One region of the Kitasatospora sp. NPDC088783 genome, then DNA from elsewhere that is predicted to be linked to it. Evidence: riboswitches for the same ligand, from Rfam matches in the RefSeq annotation. Region 1 holds a riboswitch; the other holds the start of a gene.

Region 1 (7,268 bases):
CCTGGCCGAGGACGACCCGGCGCTGCTGGACCAGCTGCTGGCCATCCCGCAGGTCCACCTGGTGGTGGACGGCTACAACGTGACCAAGACCGGCTACCCCCAACTGCCGCTGGAGCAGCAGCGGATGCGGCTGCTGGGCGGGCTGGCGATGCTGGCCCAGCGCACCCAGGCCGAGGTGACCTGCGTGTTCGACGGCCAGGACCTGGACGTGCCGGTGATCATGGCCCCGCCGCGCGGGGTGCGGGTGCGTTTCAGCCGGACCGGGGAGACCGCGGACGAGCTGATCCGCCGGCTGGTGCGGGCCGAGCCGCAGGGCCGTCCGGTGGTGGTGGTCTCCGCCGACCGGGAGGTCGCCGACGGGGTCCGCACGGCGGGGGCGCGGCCGGTGGCCTCGGTGCTGCTGCTGAACCGGCTGGCGCGCAGCTGAGGGGCGGTCAGCGGGCCCCCGGGCGGCCGGAGTGTGACGGTCCCGTGAAAGGGGGCGGGGGCGGGCATCCGGAAGCCCCCGGGAGTGGACGCGGAGGCAGGGACTTCACTAGGGTCTGGCGTCAAACCTATATTCCGGACCATCACTCGTCGGGGTGAGTCCAGCAGGAAGAAGGAGCTCCCCCTTGGCCTCCCACCGCCGTCCCAAGCAGCCGAGCCGTGCGCGGATCTCCGTGTTCACCGCTGCCGCCGCGACCGCGGTCGCCCTGACGGCCCAGGCCAGCGCGCACGCCGCCCCGGCCCAGCCGAACAAGGACGAGGTGAAGGCACAGGTCGACAAGCTGCTGGAGGAGCAGGAGCAGTCCGCCGAGAAGTACAACGGCGCCAAGGAGCGGGCCGACCAGCTGCGCAAGCAGGCCGACGACCTGCAGGACCAGGTGGCCCGCGGCCAGGAGCAGTTGACCGAGCTGGCCTCCGGGCTGGCGGCGGTGGCCGGCGACCAGTACCGGCAGGGCGGCGTCGACCCGTCGATGCAGCTGATGCTCTCCTCGAACCCGGACCAGTACCTCACCCAGGCCACCTCCTTCGGGCAGGCTGCCAGCACCCAGGCCGAGACGCTCAAGTCGCTCAAGGACCAGCAGCGCCGCCTGGACCAGCAGAAGCAGGAGGCCTCCCAGGTCCTCCAGGAGCTGGACAGCCAGACCCAGGCGCTCAACGACGCCAAGAACGACGTGAACGCCAAGCTCGCCGAGGCGCAGAAGCTGCTCTCCAAGCTGAACGCCGCGGACCGCGCCTCCATCCTCCGCGGCTCCGGCGGCGGCACCGCCTCGCGCAGCGCCTCCCGGGTCGACCCGTCCACCCTGCCGCCGGCCAGCGGCTACGCGGCGACCGCGGTGGCGGCCGCGCTCGGCAAGCAGGGCTCGGCGTACGTCTGGGGCGCCACCGGGTCGAGCACCTTCGACTGCTCGGGCCTGATGGTGTGGGCGTACAAGCAGGCCGGCGTCTCGCTGCCGCGCACCTCGCAGTCGCAGGGCAGCTACGGCACCAACGTGGGCACCGACTGGCACAACGCGCAGCCCGGCGACCTGGTCATCTACTACGGCGACCGGCACCACGTCGGCATGTACATCGGCAACGGCCTGGTGGTGCACGCGCCGCGCACCGGTGACGTGGTGAAGACGATGAAGGTCGACACCCTGCCGATCTCCACCATCCGCCGGGTCTGACCGGGGCGGGTCGGGTCCGGCCGGGGCTGGTCGACGGCCCGGCGAATCGGACAAACGCCCCACCGGGCGACAACTGACGCACTGTGACACGCCCGGGCGGGTCGGGATCCTGCTGTGATCCGTGACACGCCCGGGTGTGGTGTTTCCCGGCCGCAGGGTGAGAATTGCTCCGTGCTGGGTAGTGAACCGATCACGTTCGGTCATAAGTGTCGAGGTATTTGATTCAGAATCAGATTTTTTTCCGACAAGGATTTGAACGGATCACGGATCGGTTACTAGGGTCGTGCTTCGACCACCGCAGTGTCGATCGCCCAAGGGGGGCGGCGGCGGAGGTCGCCGCCGAGTCCGTGACGCAGCGGGCAGACCGTCAACACCGGGTCTGCCGACGGGGATACCCCTGCGGGGGTGCTGTCGAACGGAGCCGGGGAACCACGTTCCCCCGGGGTGAATCGGCGCCGGGCCGACCGCCGCGCGCGGTCGGTGAAGCGCCGTAGGGCATCTCTTCCAGCCCGAACCCGTCAGCTCACCCGGTAGGCGGTGTGAGGAAGAAGGAGTCCGCCTTCGTGGCGTCCCATCGCCGTCCCAAGCCCGTCGGCCGTGCCCGGGTCTCGATTCTCACTGCCACCGCCGCCGCTGCCGTGGCGCTCTCCGCCCAGGGCGGGGCGCACGCCGACCCGGCGCCGACCAAGGACCAGGTCAAGGCCCAGGTCGACGAGCTCAACGAGCAGGCCGAGGTGAAGACGGAGGCGCTCAACGCCTCGGTCGAGAAGCAGCAGGACCTGCAGAAGCAGGTCGGCCAGCTCCAGGACCAGCTCGCCCGGCAGCAGGAGCAGGTGACCTCCGCCCGGGAGTCGCTGGCCGGCATCGCCGCCGAGCAGTACCGCACCGGCACCATGCCGCAGACCATGCAGCTGATGCTCTCCAGCAGCCCGGACACCTTCCTCGGCCAGGCCGGTGCGCTGAACGCGGTCGGCTCCACCCAGGCCGACCTGCTCAAGACCTTCCAGAACGAGCAGGCCAAGCTCGACGCGCAGCGCAAGGAGGCCGAGACCAAGCTCGCCGAACTGGACACCACCACCAAGGCCCTCAAGGCCGACAAGGAGGACGTCCAGGCGAAGCTGGCCAAGGCCCAGGAGCTGCTCAACACGCTGACCCAGCAGGAGCGCGAGCAGCTCGCCGCCGCCGAGGCCAAGGCCGCCGCGGACGCCAAGGCGAAGGCCGACTCCGCGCAGCAGCAGCAACAGCAGCAGCAGCGGGCCTCCCGCGACAGCGGCCGGGCGGAGCTGAACGCCCCGGCGTCCTCCAGCTTCTCGGGCAACGCGGTCGGCGCGGCGGCCTCCAAGCTGGGCAGCTGGTACTCCTACGGCGCGGCCGGGCCGAGCACCTTCGACTGCTCCGGGCTGATGCAGTGGGCCTACAAGCAGGCCGGGGTGTCCATCCCGCGCACCTCGCAGGCGCAGGCCGGGGCCGGCACCAGCCTCGGCACCAACATCGCCAACGCCCGTCCGGGCGACCTGATCATCTACTACGGCGACCAGCACCACGTCGGCATGTACGTCGGCAACGGGCAGATCATCCACGCCCCGCACACCGGCGCGCAGGTCCGCTACGAGTCGGCGACCGCGATGCCGATCAACCGGATCGTCCGGATCTGACGCTCCGTCGAGGCCCCGGCCCGGTACCCCGCACGGGGTGCCGGGCCGCTCTCGTTCGGATGCCCGATTAGGGGTCAAATATTCGGTGCTGTCAGGGTTTGGACTGGATCGGTCGGAATCGCTAACCTCTGCCCCCGGGCCCCCGCGAGGACGGCCGTCCGACCGCGGGCGGCGGCGGAGGCCGGCCGCAGAACGGAGCCGTCGCGCGTGTCCGTGCCCCGCCGCACCCCACTGCCCGGCGTCCAGCGCCTCGCCCGCGCCCTGGCGCTCACCGCCGCCGCCACCGGCGCGCTCGGCCTGACCGTGGGCGGGGCCGCCGCGGCCCCGCTCAGCCCCGCCGACCCGCCCAACCGCGGCGAGGTCAAGGCCCGGGTCGACCAGCTCTACGAGGAGGCCGAGCGGGCCTCCGAGCAGTGCAACGCCGCGCTGGAGCAGCAGCGGCGGCTCCAGGCCGAGGCCGGCGCCCTCCAGGACCAGGTCGCCGCCGGGCAGGAGGAGCTCAACCGGATGCGCGGCGACCTGGGCGCCGTCGCCGCCGCCGAGTACCGGTCCCAGGGCATCGACCCCGCCGTCCGGCTGATGCTCGACCAGGACCCGGCCGGCTACCTGACCGGCGCCCGCTCGCTCGAACAGGCCACCGCCCGGCAGGGCGACCGGCTGCGCGAGCTGGCCGAGCGGGCCCGGCGGCTCGACGAGCGGCGGCACGAGGCCGGCGCCAAGCTCGACGAGCTGGAGCAGGCCAGGCAGCGGCTGTCCGCCGCCAAGGACGAGGTCCGCGAGCGGCTGGCCAAGGCCCAGCGGCTGCTGAACGGCCTCGCCCCCGCCGAGCGGGCCCGGCTGACGGCCGACGACGCCCGGGCGGCCCGGCAGCGCGCCACCCGCGGCACCGACCGGATCGACCTCGGCGACCAGCCGCCCTCCTCCGACCGGGCCGCCGCCGCGCTGGCCGCCGCCATCTCCAAGATCGGCTCCCCCTACGTCTACGGATCGACCGGCCCCGGCACCTTCGACTGCTCCGGTCTGATGTACTGGTCGTGGCGGCAGGCCGGAGTGACCCTGCCGCGGACCTCGCAGGGACAGGCCACGGCCGGCCGGCGGGTGAGCCTCGCCGAAGCCCGGCCCGGAGACCTGGTGATCTTCTACAGCGACAGGCACCACGTCGGCATGTACGCCGGCGGGGGCGTCGTCGTGCACGCCCCCTACCCCGGGGCCCGGGTCCGCTACGAGAGCGTCGGCGCGATGCCGGTCAACACGGTGGTGCGGGTCTGAGCCTCGTCGACGAGCCCCTGGTCACCGACCCGGCGACGGCCACCGGGCCGGGCCGGGCCGGTGCTCCGCTGTCCCGGCGGGCCGCCCTGCTGCTGGCCGCCGCCGGGGCCGCCCAGCTCTCGCTCCCGCCGGTCCGGCCCGCCCGGTCGGCCCCCGCCGCGCCGCCCGCGCCGCCGCCCGGGCTGCGGGAGACCGCCGTACGGCTGCTGGAGCAGCGGGCCCGCGCGGTGGCCGGCCGGGACACCGCCGGGCTGCTGGCGGGCTCCGCGGACGGCGCCGAGGAGGCCGACCGGGACCTGCTGACCCGGACCGCCGGGCTGCGCTTCGCCGCGTACGCGCTGAAGCTGACCTCCTTCGCCGAGCCGCCCGCCGACGCGGACCGGGTGCGGGTCGGCGCCGAGCTGGGCTACCGGCTGGCCGGGGTGGACGACTACCCGGTGCTGCTGGAGCGGCAGGTCGAGCTGGTGCGCGAGGCGGCCGGCTGGCGGGTGGCCCGGGAGGTGCCGACCGGCGCGGCCGCGCCCTGGGACCTGGGCACCGTCCGGACCGCGGAGGGCAGGCGCGGCCTGGTGCTCGGCCTCGGCGAGGCGGCGGAACTGGCCGCGCTGGCCGAGCTGGCGGACCGGGCGGTGCCCGCGGTGGAGGCGGTCTGGGGGCCGTTCACGGGCCGGCTGCTACTCGAACTGCCGCTCACCGAGCAGCAGTTCGCCCGCCGGATGGACGTCTCCGCGGACGCCTACCAGGGCATAGCGGCGGTCACCCTGGCGGTCGGCGGCGCCCCCGTGCACGCCCCCGCCGACCGGATCGTGGTCAACCCCGACGCGTACCGGCAGCTCAGCGAACTCGGCCGCCGGGTGGTGGTCACCCACGAGGCCACCCACGTCGCCACCCGGGCCGACACCAGGTCCTGGACGCCGCTGTGGCTCTCCGAGGGCGTCGCCGACTACACCGGCTACCGGGACGCCGGACGCACCGCCCGGCAGATCGCCCCCGAGCTGGCCAAGGACGTCCAGGCCGGGCGGCTGCCCGCCGCGCTGCCCGCCGACGAGGCGTTCACGGCCGGTGCGGTCGGCATCGCCCAGGCCTACGAGCTGGCCTGGCTGGCCTGCGACCTGATCGCCCGCCGGTACGGGCAGGACCGGCTGGTGGCGCTCTACCGCACCGTCGGGGCCTTCGGCGAGGGTGGGCTGGAGCGCGCCATGAAGGCCCAACTCGGGATCGGGGTCGCGGAGTTCACCAAGGACTGGACGGCCGAGGTGGCCCGGCTCCGGAGCTGATCCGGGCTGAGCCGGGCGGGGCCGGGCGGGGCCGGGCTGGGCCGGGCAGGGTGCCGCGCTCAGGCGTCGAGTGCCCGCTCCAGGCCGGGCGCGTCCAGGAACGCGGTGTGGGTGCCCGCGACGGTGCAGGTGTACGCCCCGGCCACCGCGCCGGCCCGCATGCACTCCTCCGCCGGGCGGCCCGCCAGCCGCCGGTGCAGGAAGCCGGCGACGAAGGCGTCGCCCGCGCCGTTGCTGTCCACGACCGGGGCGCCCGGGTCGACCGCCGGGAAGTGCCGGGGCGCGGCGTCCTCCCGGGTCAGCAGGAAGGCGCCGTCCGCGCCCGCGGTGGCCACCACCAGCTCGGCCCGGCCCCGGGCGAGCACCGCGCGCATCGCCGCCTCCGGGCGGCCCCCGAGGCCCGCCGCGGAGAGGAACACCAGGTCCGAGCGGAGGGCGTAGTGCAGGTGGTGCTCGTCGGCGCCGTCCCAGGCGTGCAGGTCGGTGGAGCTGCTGCGGCCCAGCCGCTCGATGTCCGGGTACATGTCCCGGTTGACGCCGGTGATCGACAGGTGGACGTGCGCCGAGCGCTCCAGCAGCGGCAGCCAGAACGCGCGCGGCAGCCGGGCGTCCGCCGGGTGCCGGCCGTCGTAGAAGGAGAACCGCAGGCCGTCCCGGTCGACCAGGTTGACGCTGCGCGGAGTGCCGGCCGGGGCGGGCAGGTGGCTGAAGTCCAGGCCGCGGCGGGCGTACTCGGCCAGCACCAGGGCGCCCTGCGGGTCGTCGCCGAGGAAGTCGGCGAACTTGGTGCGCAGGCCGAGCGCCAGGCAGGCCAGGGCCACGCCGTTGCCGGTGTGCGCCGGGTAGTCCAGCACCGGGGGGACGGCCAGCGAGTCGCGGCCCGGCGGGACCTCCAGCCGGTCCACCCGCACGATGGTGTCCACGCCGACGCCACCGACGATCAGGATGTCGTAGTCGATCATCCGGCGATGGTGGCAGCCCGGGACCTGCACTGCAAGGAGTTTCAGAAACTTGCAGGCGGTGGGCCGGGGGGAGGGCTGAGGGGAGGGCCGGGTCAGGGACGGTCGGCCGGGGTGAGGTCGTCCAGCAGATCCTGCTCGTAGGCGATGCCCGGGCGCACCGGGTACTGCGGGCCCACCTGCCCGGCCGGCAGCACCACCGTGGTCAGCGCCTCCCGCTGCCGGGTCGAGCGCCACAGCCGGTACGCCGACAGCACCGTGCACGCCACCAGCAGCAGGTTGCGGGCGGTCAGCACCAGCACCCCGTCCAGCTCGCTGTGGTTCACCGAGCCGAACATCACCGGGAACTCCAGGGTGGTCAGCGCCGCCGCCACCAGCACCGGCACCGCCACCGGGCGCTGGCTGCTGCCGCGCACCGTCAGGCAGACCGCGACCAGGCCGACCACCCAGATCAGG
Region 2 (7,268 bases), on a different contig from region 1:
GCCGTCCACAGCTCCAGCCCGCCCAGCATCCGCTGCACCGACTCGTCGTAGTCCTCGTCCCGGACCTCCACCAGCCCGTCCGTGTAGGCCAGCAGCGTCTCGCCCGGCTCCAACCGGGCCTCCACCAGCGGGTAGCGCACCTCCGGCAGCACCCCCAGCGGCGGGCCGCCCGGCAGCTCCAGCTCGGCCGCCCCGGCCGCCCCGATCCGCACCGGCGGCGGGTGCCCGGCCCGGGCCGCCCGCAGCAGGCCGCTCGCCGGGTCCAGCACCACGTACAGGCAGGTGGCGAACAGCTCGGTCTCCATCTCGGCCAGCAGCCGGCCGGTCCGCTCCAGCGCCGCCGCCGGGTCGTTCCCCTCCGTCGCGTACGCCCACAGCACCGACCGCAGCTGCCCCATCACCGCGGTGGCCTCCGCGTTGTGGCCCTGCACGTCGCCGATCACCAGCCCGACCAGGCCGCCCGGCAGCCGCAGCAGGTCGTACCAGTCGCCGCCGATCTGCATCCCCTCGGTGGACGGCAGGTAGCGCGCCGCCGAGGCGATCCCCGGCAGCGCCGGCAGCGAGCGCGGCAGCATCGCCCGCTGCAGCTCGCTGGCCCGCTCGTGGTGCACGTCGTACAGCCGGGCCCGCTCCAGCGACTGCGCCAGGATGCCCGCGAACGCCGAGTACATGGTGCGGTCCTCGCGGCTGAACGCCCGCTCGGTGGCGAAGGTGATCAGGCAGGAGCCGACCTGCCGCCCCGAGGCCACCAGCGGCAGCACCGTCCAGGCGGCCGGCTCCTCCGGACCCCGGGGCTCCCGGTCCGGCTCGCTGAACAGCGGCGCGGCCCGGGCCAGCACGTGCTCCATCACCCCGCCCGCCAGGTCGTGCAGCCGGTTCAGCTCGGCCCGGTGCGGGCCGCCGAACACCGCCGGGGACACCGGCGTCAGCCGGCCCTCGTCCACCAGGTCCAGCACCACCCCGGCCGCGCCCAGCGCCGGCCGGGCCACGTCGGTCAGCGCCGTGGTCACCTCCCGCACCGTCACCGCCCGGGACAGCGCCCGGGTCAGCGCCAGCAGCAGGGTCGACCGGGCCCCCGCCGCCGCGGCCGCCGCGGGACCGCCCGCCGGGCCCGGCCGCCACGCCCGCCCGGTCAGCAGCCCCGCCGTCCGCACCGGCCGGCGGTGCACGTCCAGCATCACCTCGCCGACCTCGTCCACCTGCCAGGTGGTGCCGTCCGGCCGCACCACCCGGTACGAGACCCGGTACGGGCCGCCGACCGCCAGCGCCTCCGCCAGGGCGGTCTGCACGTCCGGCAGGTCCTCCGGGTGCACCACCTCCGCCAGGTCCGGCGCCCGCCCGGTCGCCCCCGGCGGAGGCAGGCCCACCACCCGGTACGCCTGGGCGTCCCACACCGTCTCGCCGGTCACCAGGTCCCGCTCGAACGCCCCGGCCCCCGCCGAGCGCACCGCCAGCGACACCAACTGTCCGTCGGCGGAGGGGATCTCCGGCCGGGGCCCGGCCGCCGCCGGATCGGCCGCCCGCACGTGGTCCAACAGGTGCGCGAGCCGGTGCGCGACCACGTCGGCGAAGGTCTCCAGCAGCTCCACGTCCCGGCGCGGGACGGCCCCGCGGTGGGCCAGCGCCAGCGCCAGCGAACCCACCGGGTCCCCGTCCACCACCAGCGGCAGCACCGCCAGCGCGACCAGGCCGGTGCCCAGGCCCGCCGCCGCGTTCGGGTAGTCCGCGCTGGTCCGCTGCGGGCTCAGCAGCACCGGCTCCCGCCGCCGCAGCGCCAGCGCCACCGGCAGCCCGCCCGCCGGGTCCACCACGGCGTACTTGCGGTGCGCCCACGCGGGCAGCTCGTGCGAGGCGGTCAGCCGCAGCGCCCCGTCGCCGTCCAGCAGGTACAGCGCCGAGCCCTCGCCGGTGATCCAGGCCGGGCCCTCGGCCAGCAGCGCCGCCAGCAGCTCGGCCGCGCTCGACGCCCGCAGCAGTGCCCGTACGCACCGCAGCTCGGACCGGCTGGCGCGGCGCGGGGAGCTCTGGTCCTGGTCCATGGGGAGGCGCCCGGCCCTTCCGGTCGACGTGCCAGTGCTGCCCATCTTATGGACGCACCGGTCAACCGGGCGCTTTCACGACACGTGGGACAGCACCGGCATTTCCGACACCCGGCCGCTCCCGGCACCGCCCGCGGCTACTGGCCGTCGACCTCGCCGTACCCGCGCTGCGGGCGCGCGGCGACCGGCCGCAGCGAGCGCAGCGAACGCGCCACCGCGATCCCGCGCAGCAGCGCGGCGCCCCAGCCCTCCCGCGGCGGGGCGGCCGCCGGGCGCGCGGCGCCGGGCGCGCCGTCCGGCGCCGTCCGGGGAACGGGGATCAGCCCGGTGCCGGGCTCGGTGCGCTGGGTCGCCTGCGGCATGTCCTGGTCCTCCGTGCTTGTCGGTCACACCCGTGGAAGGTCTCCACGCGGTATGACTTCCCGACCGAAGGACAGTGTTACGCACCAGTGGTGTCGGAATGGTGGGCGTCAGGTTGCGAAAAGGTGTGGACGTCGCGCCACCGGCGCGTTCCCCCGGGGCCCGGTGGCCGCCCGGGTCACGCCCCGGGCTGCTCGGCGGCCGGTCGCACGGTGTCCCCGTCCAGCGGCAGGTCCGGGGCGGAGACGGCGTCCTTGAGCGGGCCGAGCCCGGCCCCGTGCTCCGGCGCCGCGTGCGCGCTGGGGGCGGTGAGGGAGGCGACCACGCCGACGGCGAGCGAGGCAAAGGCGAGCAGGCTGCGCTTCTTCATACCGGGTAGAACGCGGCAGCGCCCCGGAGGTCACGCGCCTTCCGCGCCGGGCCAGTTGGCCAGGCCCTCGACCAGCACGCCGGTCAGCCGCTCCAGCGTGACGTCCGTGCCCTCGGCGAGCCGGAACGCCCCCGCCGTGGTCAGCGAGGCGTACCCGTGGGCCGCGGCCCGCAGCGTCCGCACCGCGTGCACCGCCTCCGAGCCCGCCAGCCCGTAGCCGCGCAGCACCGCGAACAGCACGCCCACCAGCCGTTCGGCCGCCGCGGCCAGCGCCGGGCCCGGCTCCGGGTCCGGCGCCTGCGGCAGCGCCGCGTACCGGCGGGGGTGGCGCAGCGCGTACCCGGCGTAGGCGGCGAGCAGGGCGCGGACCGCCGCGTCCCGGGAGTGGCCGAGCACGGCGGCGGCCAGGTGGTCGGCCAGCTCCTCGGTGGTGCGGACGGCCACCAGCCGGCGCAGTTCGGGCAGGCCCCCGGCGACGTGCTTGTACAGCGAGGGGGTGGCGACGCCGGCCCGGGCGGCGACGGCGGCCAGGGTGAGCGCCTCGGCGCCGCGCTCGTCGATCAGTTCGAGGGCGTGGTCCACCACGGCGGCGGTGGAGAGTCCGGCGCGGGGCATCAGCGGGCGGTCCCGTTCTCGTCGGACGGGCCTGCCTGCCCGGCCTGCCCGGCCGGCCCGCCCAGTCCGGCCAGGAAGGGCAGCAGGGCGTCGGCGACGGCCTGCGGGTGACTGGCCATCGGGTAGTGGCCGGCGCCGCCGATCATCACTGTGCGGCCGCGCAGCGCGGCGGCCTGCCGGTCGGCGACCAGCCCGGGCCGCGGGAAGTCCGGGTCCTTGTCGCCCATCAGCACCAGTGCGGGCACGTCGACCGCCGCGCACCAGCCGACCGGCGCGGAGTCGCCCCTCAGGTAGCCGCGCAGCGCGGCCTTGCGGGCGGGCTCGCGGAGCATCGCGGCCAGCCCGGCCCGGTAGGCGTCGAAGTCGGCGGGCCGCTCGCCCGGGTAGTAGAACTTCTGCATCGCGCTCCACAGCCCGGGGAACGCGGTGACCAGCGGGGCGGCCAGGCCGAACAGCGCCTTCTGGAAGCCGTTCAGCGGCAGGTTCTCGACGAACGCGTCGATCAGCACCACGCCGCCGGTGCGCCCGGGGGCGAGCGCGGCGGCCCGGACCACGCTGGCGCCGGTGTACGAGCTGCCGACCAGGACGGCGCCGCGCAGGTCCAGGTGGTCCAGCAGGGCCGCCAGGTCCTCGGCGATCGCGGCCGGGCTGTGGTCGGTGAAGCCGGTCGAGGACTCGCCCATGCCGCGCAGGTCCATGCTGACCACCCGGTGCCCGGCGGCGCCCAGCAGCGGGGCGAGGTGGCGGTAGACGGCCCGCTTGTCGAGCATGCCGGGCAGCAGGACGACCGGGACGCCGGGGCCGGGGGCGTCGTCGTAGGCGATCCGGCCGCCGGTGACGTCGAGGTACCGGGTGGTGGTGCCGAGGGTGCTGTTCATCGCGGGCCTCCTGGCGGGCGTCCGGCGCTCCGGGCGCTCAGGGCCCGGCTCCTGCCGATAGCCATAAAGCTAAGGCTAATAGCCTTAGCCGTCAACTCCCGGCCACCGGCCCGCCCCTGCCGCCCGCCCCTGCCGCCCGCGCCGCCCGCCCGCCGGGCGCTCGGATCCCGCCAGGCCCCGTCCGGTCAGATCCCGTCGACCTTGAACGGGTCGTGCTCGGCGAGCAGCTTCTCCAGCCGGGCCTGGTCGACCCGGCTGGTGAGCGCGCCCTCGTCCTGGCGGTCGCGGATCACCTTGGCCAGCGTGAACGCGGAGGTGATCTCGTAGAGCAGGCCGACGCCGAGGAAGGCGCGCATCCAGGCGCTGACCGGGAGGTAGGCGATCCCGAGGACGAGGGCGGCCGTGGCGAACGCGAAGGAGGCGACGGCCTGCAGGTAGTAGGCGGAGGTGGTGCGGTGCGGCACGGATGCGGTCATGGGGCCAGGGTCCCGCCGGGGGCCGCGGGGGGTCGTGAGTACGGATACTCAACCGCGCCGTCACGGTCCGTCATGTCCGGAACCGGGCCCCTTGGCGAACCGTCACAAATCGCCCATAGGGCGTCAGGAAAGTTTCACTGCACCTCGGTAGGCGCTTGGAATCATGGGGTCCATAGGATTAACGTTTGATAACGCAGCGCGGTCGGCAACGCCGTAACCATGCGGCACCGTGCGCCACGCCTAATCCATCGGGCCCACCCCCGCGGTCGGGCCCGGGAGCCGGGGAACCACGTTCCACCGGGGTGAATCGGGACGGCCCTGGGCCCGACCGTAGGAGACCTTCCACCTCCGAACCCGTCAGCTAACCCGGTCGGCGGCAGGGAAGGAAGGAGCGCGCCCCCGTGGCGTCGACCTACACCGAGAGCACCGGCACCCAGCTGCTCGACCACCCGGTCGAGACCGAACCCGTCCGGCCCCGGCTGCCCCGCCAGGCCCGCGTCGGCGCACCGCTGCTGGGCGTCACCGCGATGACCGCCGCCCTCGGCGCCACCGGCCTCGCCGCCGCCCCCGCCCAGGCCGCCGCACCGGCCCCGGCCCCCGTCGCCGCCGCCGACGAAGCCTCCGAGGGACTGCTCGCCGCGGACCCGGGCCTCGCCCTGGCCGCCCGCATCCTCCAGCAGGCCGACGGGCAGCGCACCGCCACCGAGGAGTCCGCCCGGGTCGCCGCCGCGCAGGAGGCGGAGGCCAAGCACGCCGACCGCCGGGCCGAGACCGCGGCCGCGCCCGAGACCGCGGCCACCGAGGCCACCGCGGCCGAGGCCGTCCTGCCGGTCGCCGGCTACCGGCTGGCCGACCCGTCCGCCCAGCCCGGTGCGCACTGGGCCCACCTGCACACCGGCCTGGACTTCGCCGCCCGCACCGGCACCCCCGTCACCGCCGTCACCGCCGGCACCGTCACCTCGGCGGGCTGGTCCGGCACCTACGGCTACCGGGTCATCCAGACCCTCCCCGACGGCACCGAGCTCTGGTACTGCCACCTCTCCCGGATCGCCGCCCCCGCCGGCCGGGTCGCCCCCGGCACCGTCCTCGGGGCCGTCGGCGCCACCGGCAACGCCACCACCCCCCACCTGCACCTCGAAGTCCGCCCGGGCGGCGCGGCCCCCGTCGACCCCCTCCCCTGGCTGCACCACCTCGGCCTCCGGCCCTAGGCCCCGCCCGGGGCGGTGCGCGGCCCTCTCGCGCCCGGCCGCCCCGGCCCGCTCAGTACTCCTCGGGGGCCAGCTCCGGGAACTCCTCCAGCAGCAGCCGCGGCAGCCCCGGGACGGTCCACTCGCCGCACAGGTCGATCGCGGCCTGCGCCACCGCCTCCTCGAACTCCTCGAACGCGCCGGTGAGTTCGGCGGGCATCGGCAGTCCGCGGGCGTTCAGCTCGGCGAGGTTGCGGTAGCTGCGCCGCATCAGGCCCTGCTCCAGCAGCCGCCGGGCCCCGTCGGTGGAGACGCCGATCAGCAGCGGCCGTCCCGGCTGGTCCCAGTGGCCGTCCCCGTCCAGGCCGGGCACCCGGTCGAAGGCGGCGAAGCGCTCCTCCTCCGGGAGTTCGCGGAACGCCGCCAGCCAGGCCCGGACCGCACCGAGGTCCGCGGTCGGCACCCCGTCCGCGCGCAGCAGCAGGGCGTACAGCCGGGGCCAGGTCACCAGGTCGGAGCGGCGCAGCAGGGAGAGCAGCACCTCGCCCTGCCAGTCGGCCTCCGCGCGGAGCTTCTCCGCGCGCTTGGCGTTCAGCCGCCGGGCCGCCCGCTGCCACTCGATCAGCAGCCGCACCGCCGCCGGGTACGCCGCCGGGTCGCCGTCCGGCTGCACGTACAGGTGGAGCTGCTCGTAGAGCAGGTGCTCCAGCACCGGGGAGGTGAGTTCGGGAAGGCCCTCGTGCAGCCGGGCCCCGCCCAGCTCCAGCAGGGTCAGCACGGTCCGCACCGCCGGCTCGGGCACCGGGTCGAGCCCCGCCCCGTCCGCCCAGCTCAGCAGATCGGCGGCGCGGGTACGGGGGAGCAGGTGCAGGTCGTCGTCGTCCACCCCGGTACGGTAGCCGGTCCCCGGACCGGCGCCCGGTAGGGTCGGCGGCCATGGAGACCCTCCGGCTGCGCGGCCCCCGGCTCACCCTGCGGGAGTACCGGCACACCCCGGAGGAGGTGGCCGCCCTGCACGCGGTGCACGGCGACCCCGAGACGGTCCGCCACCTCCCGTTCGGGGTGCGGGACTTCGAGGACTGCGCCGACCAGGTCGAGCTGTACCTGGAGGCCGCCGAGGAGGAGCCCCGGACGCACTACCGGCTGGCCGTCGACGACCCGTCGGGCGAGCCGGTCGGCCAGGCCGCGCTCACCCGCGAGGACGGGCACGCGGCCCAGCTCGGCTGCGTCCTGCGCCGCGACACCTGGGGCCGCGGGTACGCCACCGAGGTCACCGCGCTGCTGTGCGCGCTCGGCTTCGAGACCCTGGGCCTGTACCGGCTGGCGGCCCGCTGCGACCCCGC

Evidence for each region. A riboswitch is a leader RNA that binds a small molecule or an ion and turns the genes downstream of it on or off. The one in region 1 is predicted to bind cyclic di-AMP.
Region 2: linked by a shared signal. The riboswitch ahead of ACIP60_RS33295 (M23 family metallopeptidase) and the one ahead of ACIP60_RS26550 (NlpC/P60 family protein) in region 1 are both predicted to bind cyclic di-AMP.

The regions. Positions count from the first base shown of each region.
Region 1 covers NZ_JBIVKJ010000010.1:213,343-220,610, reverse strand. Annotated here, with positions in the region: gene ACIP60_RS26560 (NYN domain-containing protein) at 1-427, shown strand, start outside; gene ACIP60_RS26555 (C40 family peptidase) at 612-1,652, shown strand; cyclic di-AMP (ydaO/yuaA leader) riboswitch at 2,052-2,205, shown strand; gene ACIP60_RS26550 (NlpC/P60 family protein) at 2,216-3,307, shown strand; gene ACIP60_RS26545 (NlpC/P60 family protein) at 3,515-4,576, shown strand; gene ACIP60_RS26540 (hypothetical protein) at 4,804-5,853, shown strand; gene ACIP60_RS26535 (carbohydrate kinase family protein) at 5,913-6,815, opposite strand; gene ACIP60_RS26530 (glycosyltransferase 87 family protein) at 6,908-7,268, opposite strand, start outside.
Region 2 covers NZ_JBIVKJ010000019.1:22,727-29,994, reverse strand. Annotated here, with positions in the region: gene ACIP60_RS33325 (SpoIIE family protein phosphatase) at 1-2,039, opposite strand, end outside; gene ACIP60_RS33320 (hypothetical protein) at 2,177-2,401, opposite strand; gene ACIP60_RS33315 (hypothetical protein) at 2,578-2,769, opposite strand; gene ACIP60_RS33310 (TetR-like C-terminal domain-containing protein) at 2,800-3,384, opposite strand; gene ACIP60_RS33305 (alpha/beta fold hydrolase) at 3,384-4,262, opposite strand; gene ACIP60_RS33300 (YiaA/YiaB family inner membrane protein) at 4,448-4,738, opposite strand; cyclic di-AMP (ydaO/yuaA leader) riboswitch at 4,980-5,129, shown strand; gene ACIP60_RS33295 (M23 family metallopeptidase) at 5,140-5,946, shown strand; gene ACIP60_RS33290 (hypothetical protein) at 5,999-6,811, opposite strand; gene ACIP60_RS33285 (GNAT family N-acetyltransferase) at 6,862-7,268, shown strand, end outside.